DNA from 2 places in the Nocardia sp. NPDC060249 genome. Region 1 is predicted to be linked to the other one. Evidence: riboswitches for the same ligand, from Rfam matches in the RefSeq annotation. Region 1 holds a riboswitch; the other holds the start of a gene.

Region 1 (6,014 bases):
TCGGCGCGAGGATGGCCACGAGCAAGCCGAGCGCGCAGGTGAACGAGCCGAGCGCGATGGCCTTGCGCTCCCCGGTGCGGGCCACCAGCCAGCCCGCGGGCAGATCGCCGAGAATGAGCCCGAAGCCCATCATGGCGACGACCACGCCCGCGGTGCCGACCGACGCGCCGAGTTCGAGTGCGCGCAGCGGCAGCATGGGAGCCGCTGCGCCCGAACCGATTCCGTAGATGGCGGACGGAACGAAGACCGCCAGCGCCATGGATCGCAGCTGGGTCACGGCGCCATCACCGACCGGCGGGTGCCGGGCCGGCTACTACAGCCCACCGTCATCCGGCTAGTGCGGCACTGCGGGCGAACTTGCTTTCCGGGCGCGCGAGCCCGAAGTGGTCGCGCAATGTGGTCCCGGTGTATTCGGTGCGGAACAGTCCGCGCTCCTGCAGGATCGGCACCACCGTTTCGGCGAATACCTCGAGCCCACCCGGGTAGTACGGCGGCATCACGTTGAAGCCGTCCGCCGCGCCCTGGGTGAACCACTCCTCGATGGTGTCGGCCACTTGCTCGGGAGTTCCCGCGAACACCCGGTGTCCGCGCGCACCGGCCAGCCGGTGCAGCAGCCCACGCAGCGTCGGCCGTTCCCGCTCGACGATCCCCGCCACCACCTGCAATCTGCTGCGCGCGTTGTCGGTGACATCGCCCGCCCCCGCGAACACTTGCGCGGGCACCGGTTCGTCGAGCGCGAGACCACGCAGCGACGTGCCGGTGATCGATTCCAGCTGTTTGATCCCGTATTCGGGCACCGTCAGCTCGTTGAACTCGCGTTCCAAACGCAGCGCGGCGGCCTCGGTGTCGGCGATGAACGGGCTGATACCCGGCAGGATCTTCACCTCGTCGGCGGTGCGGCCGAACTCGGTGGCCTTGGACTTGATGTCGGCGTAGAAGGACTGCGCGTCCGAAAGCCGTTGATGCGCGGTGAAGATCGCCTCCGCGTACTTGCCGGCGAAGGCGCGCCCCTCGTTCGAGGCGCCCGCCTGCACCAGGACCGGGCGTCCCTGCGGTGTCCGCGCGGCGTTGAAAGGGCCACGCACACTGAGGTGCTCGCCGACGAAGTCGATCGGATGGATCTTGTCCGGATCGGCGTACACACCGGCGGCGCGGTCGAGCACGATCGCGTCGTCCTCCCAGCTGTCCCACAGCCCGACCACCGCGTCGACGAATTCCCGTGCGCGGGCATAGCGTTCGGCGTGATCCGGGTGGCGTTCGAGCCCGAAGTTGGCCGCGGCCAGGTCGGTTCCGGTGGTGACGATGTTCCAGCCCGCGCGTCCACCGGAGATGTGGTCGAGCGAGGAGAACAGCCGCGCCAGGTTGTAGGGCTCGTAGTAGGTGGTGGACGCGGTCGCGATCAGGCCCAGATGTGTCGTCGCCGCGGCGATCGCGGTGAGCAGCGTGATCGGCTCCAGGCCGGGCGCCGCATTGTGACGAACATCGGTGCGCAGGGCGGGACCGTCGGCGAAGAACACCGCGTCGAGCTTCGCCGCCTCCGCGGTGCGCCCGATCTCCTGATAGTAGGAGACGTCGTAGATGCGGTCGGGCCTGCTGTCGGGATGCCGCCAGGCGGCCTCATGGTGCCCGGACGGGTAGATGAACGCGTTCAGACTCAGTTGACGCGGTGCACTCATGAGGCCTGTTTCACTTTCTCTGACTCTGTTGTGTCGACGCCGAGCCCGGTCAGCAGTACCTCGCGCAGCCGGACGAACTCCGGGTGCGCGTGCCTGCGCGGGCGCGGGGTCTCGATGCGTTGGTCGATCGTGATCCGGCCCTCGTCGAGGACCAGCACCCGATCGGCGAGCAGCACGGCCTCGTCCACATCGTGGGTCACCAGCAGCACGGCGGGCCGATGCCGCTCGCACAGCGCCTGCAACAGGGCGTGCATCCGAATCCGGGTCAGCGCGTCGAGCGCGCCGAACGGTTCGTCGGCCAGGAGCAATTCCGGCTCACGCACCAGCGACCTGGCCAAGGCCACCCGCTGCTGTTCGCCCCCGGAAAGCTCACGCGGCCAGGCCTTCTCCCGTCCGGCCAGCCCGACTTCGGCCAGTGCGGACCGCCCGCGTTGCTGCGCGTCGCGCCCGGTCAGCCCGAGCACCACATTGTCGAGTACCCGCGTCCACGGCAGCAGCCGCGAGTCCTGGAACACCACCGCGCGCTGCGTCGGCACCGTCAGGTCACCGGATCCGGGCACTTCGGAATCGAGTTCGGCCAGTGCCCGCAGCAGCGTGCTCTTACCGGAACCGCTGCGCCCGAGCAGCGCGACGAACTCACCGCGCCGGATCTCGATGTCGATGCCGTCCAACACGATTCGCTCGCCGAAGCCGCGCGTCAGGGCGCGGGTGCGGACGACGACCCGCTCGTCGGAGCTCAGTCGCCCAGTGTCTGTCGCCATGCCAGCACCCTTCGTTCCGTTGCCCGCACGGCGAGGTCGCCGAACAGTCCGAGCAGTCCGTATATCACCAGGCCGACGACGATCACATCGATCTGCCCGTAGGTGCGCGCCTGCGTCATCAGATAGCCGATGCCGCTGGTCGCGTTGACCTGTTCGACCACAACCAGCGCGAGCCAGGAAATGGTCACCGCCAGCCGCAACCCGAGGAAGAAGCCGGGCAGCGAACCCGGCAGCGCGATCCGCCGCAGGAAACCCCACCGCGACAGCCCGACCGTCTCGGCGAGTTCCACATAGCGCGCGTCGACGCTGCGCAGGTAGGCGTGGGTGTTGATGTAGATCGGAATGAGCACGCTGGTGGTGATCACGATCAGCTTCATCTGCTCGCCGATCCCGAACCACACGATGAACAGCGGGATCAGTGCCAGCGTCGGGATCGCCCGCTTGATCTGCACCGGACCGTCGACTACGGCTTCACCGATCCGGCTCAGCCCCGCGACCAGCGCGAGCACCACGCCGATCGCCACACCGAGGACCAGGCCGATCACGGCCCGCTGCAACGAGGTCAGCAGGTTGGACTGCAACCGGCCGTCGGCGATCAGCTCGCCCGCGGTCTGCGCGACGGTCCACGGCGCGGGCAGGGTCTCCGGGTCGATGGCCCCGATCGCGGAGCCGATGACCCAGGTACCGATGAGCAGAACCGGACCGAGGGCGAAGCCGAACGGGATCGGCTTGCCGGGTCCCAGTCTGCGCCGGCCTCGCCCGCGCGGGGCGAGTGCCTCGACCGGGGCGGTGCTGGTCCTGAGTTTGCGCAGCGCCCCGGCATCGATGGTGGCCATCAGCTCACCGCCGGTGCGTACGCGGCTCCGCTGGCGGTGACCGCCTCGGTGACCGCGGCGTCGAAGCGCAGGTCGAAACCGTCGACGGCCTTGATCTTCTTGGGCAGCTCGCCCACGGCGTCGATCGCGTCGATGGTGGTCTGCTGCCGGGCGATCAGCTGCTGGTCCAGGTGCGGGAAGGTGTAGGTGCCCAGCGATTCGACGATCCGCTTGGCGTCGTGGGCGCTGACCTTCTGGCTTCCGACGTAGTAGCGGGTGGCCCATTCCTCGCGATGGGTGTTGGTCCACTGCCAGGCGCGCACGAACGCGCCGACCAGAGCACGGGTGGCGGCGGCCTTCGCCGGATCCTGGACCACCGCCCGGCGCGCGTACAGGTAGGCGAGGCCGCTGTAGATGCCCGTGGTCTCCGAGTCCGGGATCAGCGAGGCGCCCTCGGTGCGGAGGAACCGGGTCACGTTGGGTTCGATCAGCGGCGCGACGTCGACCTGCGCGGTGCGGACCGCGTCAGGGAACTCGGCCAGCTGCAGCCGGACCAGCTCCACATCGGTGGGCTTCAGACCCGCCTTGGTGAGCGCCTTCAGCACCGCTGCCTGCTGGGCGGTGCCCTCGGCGTAGGCGATCTTCTTGCCCTTCAGGTCGGTGAGCTTGCTGATCGAACGGCCCGGCGCCACAGCGAGTTTCAGGGCCTGGGGGTTGGTCTGGTAGGAACCGATGATCGGCACGTCCTGGCCCGCGGCCAGCGCGTGGATCGGCGGCACATCGCCGACCTGACCGACGTCGGCCGCGCCCGCTCGGAACGCCTCGAGGATGGCCGGGCCGCCGACGAAGTTGGCGAACTCGATCTTGAACGGCAGCTTGTCCAGCTCACCGGACAGCCGCAGCGCCGATTGCAGGCGTTCCGACTGATCGGCGACGACGAGCGTGGTGCCCGGTGGAACCTCGGTGGGCAGTGGCGCGTCGGGGGTGCCGACCGGTGTGTCGTTGCCTTGCGCGCAGCCGGTCAGGCCGAGCGTCGCAACGGTTGCCATCGCGAGGAGTGCGGCGGTGGCGCGGCCACGCAGGCCGGGTCGAAAGGTGTTCGGTCGGTACATAGACGAATTCAAGCAACCGCGATCGTCCCCGAACACTATTAGCGTTTCCATGATTTGAAGGGCCCGGCTCCGCATCGGCACTGCGTGCCGCGGTAAAATTCGGGTGCCAACCTCGGCGGGTGCGGGAATCCGGTGCAACTCCGGAACGGTCGCGCCACTGTGATCGCCTCGCGGCGAAAGTCAGACCTCCCTCGCCGGGACACCCGCTGAAAGGGCCGCGCTTGCCTGTGGAGAATTCGCGATGATCCGTGCTCGGATCTCGCTGGCGCTACCCCTGCTCGCGGTGTTGCTGCTGGTCGCCATGATCGGTGCCACCGGATTCGGCGCCGAGATCGTGCCCGTGTCCGCGGTGCTCGACACCCTCACCGCGCGACTCACCGGCGTGACACCCACCGACCTCGGCATCGACACCATCGTCTGGCAGCTCCGGGTGCCGCGCACCCTGCTGGCAGCGGTGGTCGGCGCGGGGTTGGCGCTGGCCGGGGCCGCGATGCAGACGCTGGTGCGCAATCCGCTGGCAGATCCTTTCCTGCTCGGTGTCTCCTCCGGCGCGGGTGTCGGCGCGGCCGCGGTCATCACCTCCGGGTTGTTCGCCGGTGCGGGGATCTGGGCGCTGTCGGGCGGTGCGCTGCTCGGCGCGCTCGGCGCCGCGGCCCTGGTGTTCCTGATCGCGTTCGCCCAGGGCGGTCTCACGCCGCTGCGGCTGGTGCTCACCGGCACCGTGCTCGGGTCGGCGTTCGCCGGGTTCAGCAGTTTCCTCGTCTTTCGCAGCACGGATCCGGCGGCGGCGGAGTCGGTGCTGTTCTGGCTGCTCGGCAGTCTCGCCGGTGCCGATTGGACGACCATCGCCCTGCCCTTGACGGTGGTGGCGGTCTGCGGCGCGATCCTCCTGGCGATCGCCGGATGGCTGGACGCGCTCACCCTCGGCGCGGAAACCGCGTCGTCGGTCGGCGTCCCGGTGCGACAGCTGCGCATCGGTCTGTTCGTGCTGCTCGCGGTGCTCGTCGGCGTCCTGGTCGCGGTGTCGGGCGGCATCGGCTTCGTCGGCCTGGTCGTTCCGCACGCCGCCCGGATGATCGTCGGCCCCCGCCATCGCCATCTGCTTCCCACCTGCGCACTCGGCGGTGCCCTGTTCCTGGTGGTGGCCGACGCGGCAACCCGGATCCTGGTGCGTCCCACCGAAATCCCGGTCGGCGTGCTCACCGGTCTCATCGGCGCACCCACCTTCCTGCTGCTGATGGGCAGGCGGCGCTACCAGTTCGGCACGCCATGAGGCTGCGCGCCGTCGAACCGGATCCCGGATCGCGCGCCCGGACCACCGAGGGCGCACTCCGGGCGGACACGCTGAGCTGCGCCATCGGTCGACGCACCATCGTCGCCGGAACGGACTTCTCGATCGAGCCGGGGGAAACCATCGGTGTCGTGGGTCCCAACGGCAGCGGCAAGTCGACATTGCTTCGGGTCTTGGCCGGGGTAGCCCGGCCGAGCCATGGCCGCGTGCTCGTGGACGGTCAGCAGCTGCACGCTCTTCGGCCGCGACAGCGGGCGGCGACGGTGGCCTTGGTGGCGCAGGACGAGAACCCGCCCGCCGACATGCTGGTGGGCGAAGTGGTCGCCCTCGGGTTGACGCCGTATCTGCCACCGTGGGGC
Region 2 (6,014 bases), on a different contig from region 1:
ATCACCTGGAACTCATTGCCGCCGAGGTGCAATCGCAGCTCTGAGAGATCGATGTCGCGGTCAGGGAAGCAGACCGAGGGCGGTGCGGCCGACGACGTCGAGGATCACGTCGGTGTTGGGGGGATGGAGTTGTCCGGTGCGCACGTCGCGGTAGAGACGTTCGAGTTCGTTGCGGCGACTGACCGACGACGCGCCGACCACCTGCACCGCGGTATCGACGACGTTCTTGGCTGTCCTGGTGGCGAATTCCTTCGCCGAGAACAGACGCGGAACCGCCCACACGCCGAGATCGACGCCGGCGTCCGCGTCCCGGGTCGCCGTCTCGAGCAGTGCGTACGCGGCATCGAGCTGGATTTCGGCTTCGGCGATCTGGCGTTGTACCGCCGGTTTGCCGGCGTGGGCCTCGACACCGGGGACCAGCGAGGAGCGGGTGCCGGCGTGCAGGATCGCGACATCGAGTGCCCGCCGGGCGATCCCGAAGTAGACATTGGCCAGCAGCGGCAGGTACCAGCCGAGGATGCCGTTGATCAGCGGGGGGTAGGCACCGCCGGGCGCGTGCGTTCCCGCGAGCGTCGCGGCTTCGGCACGGGCGTTGTCGAAGATCGTGTCGTCGCTGCGGGTCGCCCGCACGCCGAGGGTGTCCCAGGTTTCCTCGGTGCGCACCCCCGGCTGATCGCGGGCGACGAACAGATGCACGATGCGCGGGTCGGCGGGGTCGGAGTCGTCACGGGCGTGGATACCCACCGAGGTCCACACCGGGCCGAGCGAGGTGAAGGTCTTGCGGCCGTCGACGCGGTAGGAGCCGTCGGGCAGGCGCCGGGCGCTCACCACCGAATCATCCAGTCCCACATCGTTTCCGCGTTCACCGTGACCGGCCGCGAATACCTCGCCGTCGCGGACCGCGGCGAGCAACCAGCTGAAGTCCTCCGCGCCGGAGACGGTCAGCGCGGCAGCGGGCCCGGTCCAGTACAGGTGCATATTCACCGCGAGCGCTGTCGCGGGTGCCCAATACGCCAATTGCCTTTGTTCCCTGGACAATTCGCTGAGCGACAGGCCCCGGCCACCGTACTGCGGCGGCAGCGCGGCGCGCAGGTACCCGGCCTCGCGCAGTTCCTCGAAATCCTCGGTGAAGAAGGTGTTTTCAGCGTCGTAACCGGCCGCGCGGGCGTGGAACCGGTGGTAGTCCTCGGTGCTGAAGAAGGCGCTCGGCGCGGCGGCCGCCGAGAGCGGGGAGGTGCTGCTGGCCACGACGGTGGGTGTGACGGTGCTGGTCATCGCTGGTCTCCCGGGTTCGCCTCGGCGGCGAGATCGATGGCTTGCGCGAATCGGCGCGACGCCGAATGTGGCAAGTATCGCGGGCCGGCCGGGCCGCGGTGAAGCAATAGAATCGGCCCGATCACATCCCGAACGTCAGTAGAAGACCGGCCCGGGAACGCCACCGCCGGCCGCGATGGCATCACCGGTGATGGCGATGCTGCGTGGCGAGGCCAGGAACGTCACCACATCGGCGACCTCACCCGCGTCGATGATCCGGCGGATCGAATTCTTGACCAGCTGTGATTCCAGCTCGGCCACGTCGCCACCGTCTTGCTCGACCTGGCGGGTGAGCCGTTCGGTGAGCCGTTCGGTGCGGGTGAGACCCGGGTGCACGACTGTCACATTCACCCCGTGCGGCCCCAGCTCGTCGGCGAGGTTCTTGGTCAACGCCGAGACGCTCACGTTGCGGATGGTCTGCCCGATCGAATTGGCCTGCCGCGCACCGAGCCCGCTGATGTTGATGATGCGACCCCACCCCTGCGCCACCAGATGGGGAGCGACGGCACGTGCGGTGCGCAGGTATCCGAGCACCTTGATCTCGACCTCCCTGCGCACGATCTCGTCGGAAGTGGCTTGCAGATCGCCGCCCGCGCCCGCGCTCCACGGTGTGGCGGCGGAGTTCACCAGGATGTCCACGCCACCGAGTTCGGCGACGGTGCGCGCGACGAGTTCTCTCACCTGCTCGTCGTCGCCGGTGTCGGTCGGTACCGCGATCACCCGCCGTCCCGTTTGCCGAGCGATCTCGTCGGCGGCGGCGCGCAGCGGGTGCGCCGACCGTGCCGCGAGCACCACATCCACCCCCTCCGCCGCGAGCCCTCGCGCGATAGCCAGACCGATTCCCTTGCTCGCGCCGGTGACGATCGCCCGTTTCCCATCCAGTCCCAGATCCATGGCCCGACGCTAACAATCACACCCACAACGCCACACGCCCCAGCTCGAGATGATCGAAACCCGCAGCAGCCAGGGCTTCTCGCAATGTCCGGCGCACCGCGTAGGATATCGCCTGTCCGTAGGGAAGACCGGTGCAAGTCCGGGGCTGTCCCGCAACTGTGAGGCTCGTTCCCGAGCCGAAGCCAGATACCTGCGGACGAACTGTTGAAACGGTCGTGATCACGTGGGTATTGATCGATGCGCCGAACCGAGCCACACCGGTTGTGACTTGTTTGCGCATGTCTTCGTCGCGTGAGAGCCCACGCGATAGGAGCCTCCATGCAGCCGTCGAATCTGCGCCGCCGCACCTTCCTGCTCGGTGGCGCGCTCGCCGCGGGCACGGCCCTGGTCGGGTGCAACCGCTCGGCACCGTCCGGGAACTCGGTCGACACCTTCACCGCCGCCTTCCAGGGCTCCGGTGCCGGTGAGGGGATCGATCCCGGTGTGAACACGCTGTTCATCGACGAGGCTCGAATGAAATCGGTCTACGACGGACTGTTCGAGATCGATGAGACGATGACGCCGATCCCGCGCCTGGCATCAGCGGCAGAGCCGAACGCCGACGGCACGCGGTGGCGCATCACCCTGCGAGACGCCGTCTGGCACAACGGAAAAGCCGTCGGCGCCGACGACGTGCTCTACACCTTCTCGAGGGTGCTCGGACCGCCGCAGCGCCGCCCGTTCATCGCCGCCTCCTCACTCGACAAGGTCGACCTCGCCCAGAGCCGCGCCATCGATGCGCGCACGGTGGAGATCGTCTTGAAGGAGCCCTCTTTCGAGTTCCTGATCGCGTTGTCGGCCTATGGGACCAAGATCGTGCCGAACGGAGCCACCGACTTCGAGCGACCGGTGGGGACCGGCCCCTTCGTTTTCGACTCCTTCACGGCCGGTAAAGAATTCGTGGCCACCGCCAACGATCGCTATTGGGACGGCGCCCCCTCGATCCGTCGACTGCGCATCGTCAGCGCGGAGTCCGATGCCCGCCTCGCGGCGGTACAGAGCGGCGAGATCGACTACGCCGACAACCTCACCCCGTCGGCCGCACGGACCCTGCAAGGCAGGCCCGGCCTGACGCTCGCGGCCACCCCCAACAGCGGCATCTACTTCTTCGCGATGAAGACCGACCGTGCCCCGTTCGACAACCCTGATGTCCGCCGGGCGGTCATGCGGATGCTCGACCGCGACGAACTGGTCAAGGTCGCGCTCGAGGGCAACGGCGAGGTCGGCAACGATGTGTTCGGCAAAGGCTTCCAGTACTACGCCGACCTGCCCCAACACACCTACGATCCCGACGAGGTGGGCCGGTTGCTACGCCGCGCCGGGGTCCGTGACCTGTCGTTCGACCTGTTCACCGCGCCGGTGGCGCACGGATTCGTCGAGTCGGCAAGGCTTTTCGCCGAACACGCGAGCCGCTGTGGGGTGAAGGTCAACGTCGTCCTCGGTTCCAAGGACACCTATTACACCGATGCGCTCAACACCGGCCACCTCACGATGGGCCAGTCCGGGCCACTGCCCGTTCCGAACCATTTCGCGTCACGACTGCTCACCGGATCGCCGCAGAATCGGACGAAGTGGTCCGATGCCGAGTTCGACGCGCTGTACGTCAAGGCGCAGTCGACACCTACCGAGCAAGGACGCGCGGCGATCTACCGCACCATGCACGAAATCCTGTACGACCGAGGCGGCTTCGTCTTCTTCGGCAACACCGCCTGGAACAGCGCCGCGGGTGATCGTTTTCAGCAACTGCCCGCCGCGGTGCCGAACTCGCACGGCTGGGCCCGATTCGACGAGGTGAACGCTCGATGACCGAACTGGACGCGGCGACGGCGCGGTACTGGCTCGAACGCTGGGACCGCCAGCAGGAGCACTACATGCCCGACCGCGAGCAACGATTCGAGGTGATCGGCGATGTGCTGGACGAACTCGGTGACCGCGACGACCTGTTGATCGTCGATCTCGGGGTCGGACCGGGAACCCTGTCGCAGCGGCTGCTCGACCGGTTTCCCGACGCCCGCGTTGTCGGCGTCGACGCCGATCCGCTGCTGCTCGGTCTCGCCGAGCCGGCGTTGGCCTGCCCTCGTTTCCGCACAGTGAACGCCGACCTGCGCACCGAGGGATGGCTCGACGCACTGGATCTGGAGCGAGTCCCCGACGCGTTCGTCAGCACCACCGCCCTGCACTGGATGAATCGTGATCCGTTGCGTGCGTTGATCAAGACCTGCGCGCAAGCGCTGAAGCCCGGCGGGTTGTTCGTCGACGGTGACCACCTGTACGAGGGCCCAGCCGGTACCGGGCTCGATGCTCTGGGCAAATCGTTGACCGCGCGCCGCGCCGAGCGACAAGGAACCGGGGACGGCGAGGACTGGGCCGCCTGGTGGGACGCGGTGAACCGAGCACCCGAGCTCGCCGACCTCGTGCGGGCCCGCGACGGCGGATTCGAGCACACCGTGCACGATCGCCCGACCGTGCACGACTACGTCGCCTTCGCCCGCGACGCGGGATTCGCCGAGGCCGGGATCGTCTGGCAGTACGGCGACGACCGCATCGTGGTCGGTATCCGGTAGCGTCCGTGCGCTTGTCGACCCCGTTCACCCGATTCCTCGTGCGCCGCACCGTCATCGGGGTCGGTCAGCTCGGTGTGCTGCTCGCCTTGGTGTTCGTGCTCTCACTGCTGCTGCCCGGCGATGCCGCCGACGTGCAGAGCAACGACGTCCTCGGCGCCGAGCAGCGTGCGGCGGCCAGGCATCTGCTCGGCCTCGACGTGGCACCGGTCCAGCGTTTCCTGGATTGGCTCGGCGGCGCCGTGGTCGGGGACTTCGGCGTGTCCTACGCCAACGGGCACCCGGTCGGCGACGTGATCGCCGACCCGTTCCTGACCACCGCGCTGATGGCCGTGCTGGCATTGGCGCTGCTGGTTCCTGTCGCCGTCACGGCCGGGTTCGCGGCGGGCTCGGCACCGGGATCGTGGTGTGATCGGATTGTCAGCACCGTCAGTATCGGGCTCGATTCCATTCCGGATTTCGTGCTCGCGGTCCTGCTCGTCAGCTACCTCGCCCTCGATCTGGGCCTGCTGCCCGCCACATTCCTGGGGACCGACCTCGACACCCTGCTCGACCGTCCCGAATATCTGGTGCTGCCGCTGATCGTGATGGTCGCTCGCGTCGCCGCTCCCCTGGTTCGGCTGGTCCGCGCCGGTGTCATCGATGTGATGGATCAGCCCTACATCGCCCAGGCCCGCCTGCTCGGCGTCGGCCGGATGTCGCTGCTGGCCCGGCATGTCGCGCCCAACGCGCTCGCGCCCGCGATGCAGGAACTCGGGCGCACCGGGGACGGATTGCTCTCCGGTGTGCTCATCGTGGAGGCGGTGTTCGTGGTGCCCGGCATCGCGTCGGCGCTCATCGGCGCCATCGGCAACCGTGACGACCCGGTCATCCTCGCGATCGTCGCGATCACCGGTATCGTCGCGATCGCGATCAACACCGTCATCGACATCGCCGGGCAACGTATGGTGCCGGTGTCGGCCGAAGGCATCCGCCGATGACCGTGCGCCGCTGGATCTACAGCGTGCTGGTCGCGGTGCCGGTACTCGTCGCGACCGTGGGGCCGTTTCTCGCCGTGGGGGCGCCACCGCACCGTCAGTCGCCGTTCGGGCCGTCGGACTGGTCACCGTTCGGCACCGACCGGCTCGGGCGTGACGTGCTGGCCGCCGCACTCACCGGCGGACGGACATTCCTCGTCGTCGCGGCCGTGACCGTCGCCATCGCCTA

The links. A riboswitch is a leader RNA that binds a small molecule or an ion and turns the genes downstream of it on or off. The one in region 1 is predicted to bind cobalamin.
Region 2: it holds a riboswitch for cobalamin, as region 1 does, so the genes downstream of both, ACFWFP_RS20565 (ABC transporter substrate-binding protein) here and ACFWFP_RS27140 (FecCD family ABC transporter permease) in region 1, are expected to answer to the same signal.

Annotation. Positions count from the first base shown of each region.
Region 1 is NZ_JBHXAQ010000010.1:6,580-12,593, reverse strand. Features, by position in the region: gene ACFWFP_RS27165 (MFS transporter) at 1-277, opposite strand, end outside; gene ACFWFP_RS27160 (LLM class flavin-dependent oxidoreductase) at 327-1,676, opposite strand; gene ACFWFP_RS27155 (ABC transporter ATP-binding protein) at 1,673-2,437, opposite strand; gene ACFWFP_RS27150 (ABC transporter permease) at 2,413-3,273, opposite strand; gene ACFWFP_RS27145 (ABC transporter substrate-binding protein) at 3,273-4,364, opposite strand; cobalamin riboswitch at 4,448-4,573, shown strand; gene ACFWFP_RS27140 (FecCD family ABC transporter permease) at 4,606-5,637, shown strand; gene ACFWFP_RS27135 (ABC transporter ATP-binding protein) at 5,634-6,014, shown strand, end outside.
Region 2 is NZ_JBHXAQ010000005.1:250,620-256,633, reverse strand. Features, by position in the region: gene ACFWFP_RS20580 (LLM class F420-dependent oxidoreductase) at 1-44, shown strand, start outside; gene ACFWFP_RS20575 (acyl-CoA dehydrogenase family protein) at 61-1,275, opposite strand; gene ACFWFP_RS20570 (SDR family NAD(P)-dependent oxidoreductase) at 1,411-2,208, opposite strand; cobalamin riboswitch at 2,288-2,421, shown strand; gene ACFWFP_RS20565 (ABC transporter substrate-binding protein) at 2,527-4,053, shown strand; gene ACFWFP_RS20560 (class I SAM-dependent methyltransferase) at 4,050-4,811, shown strand; gene ACFWFP_RS20555 (ABC transporter permease) at 4,823-5,788, shown strand; gene ACFWFP_RS20550 (ABC transporter permease) at 5,785-6,014, shown strand, end outside.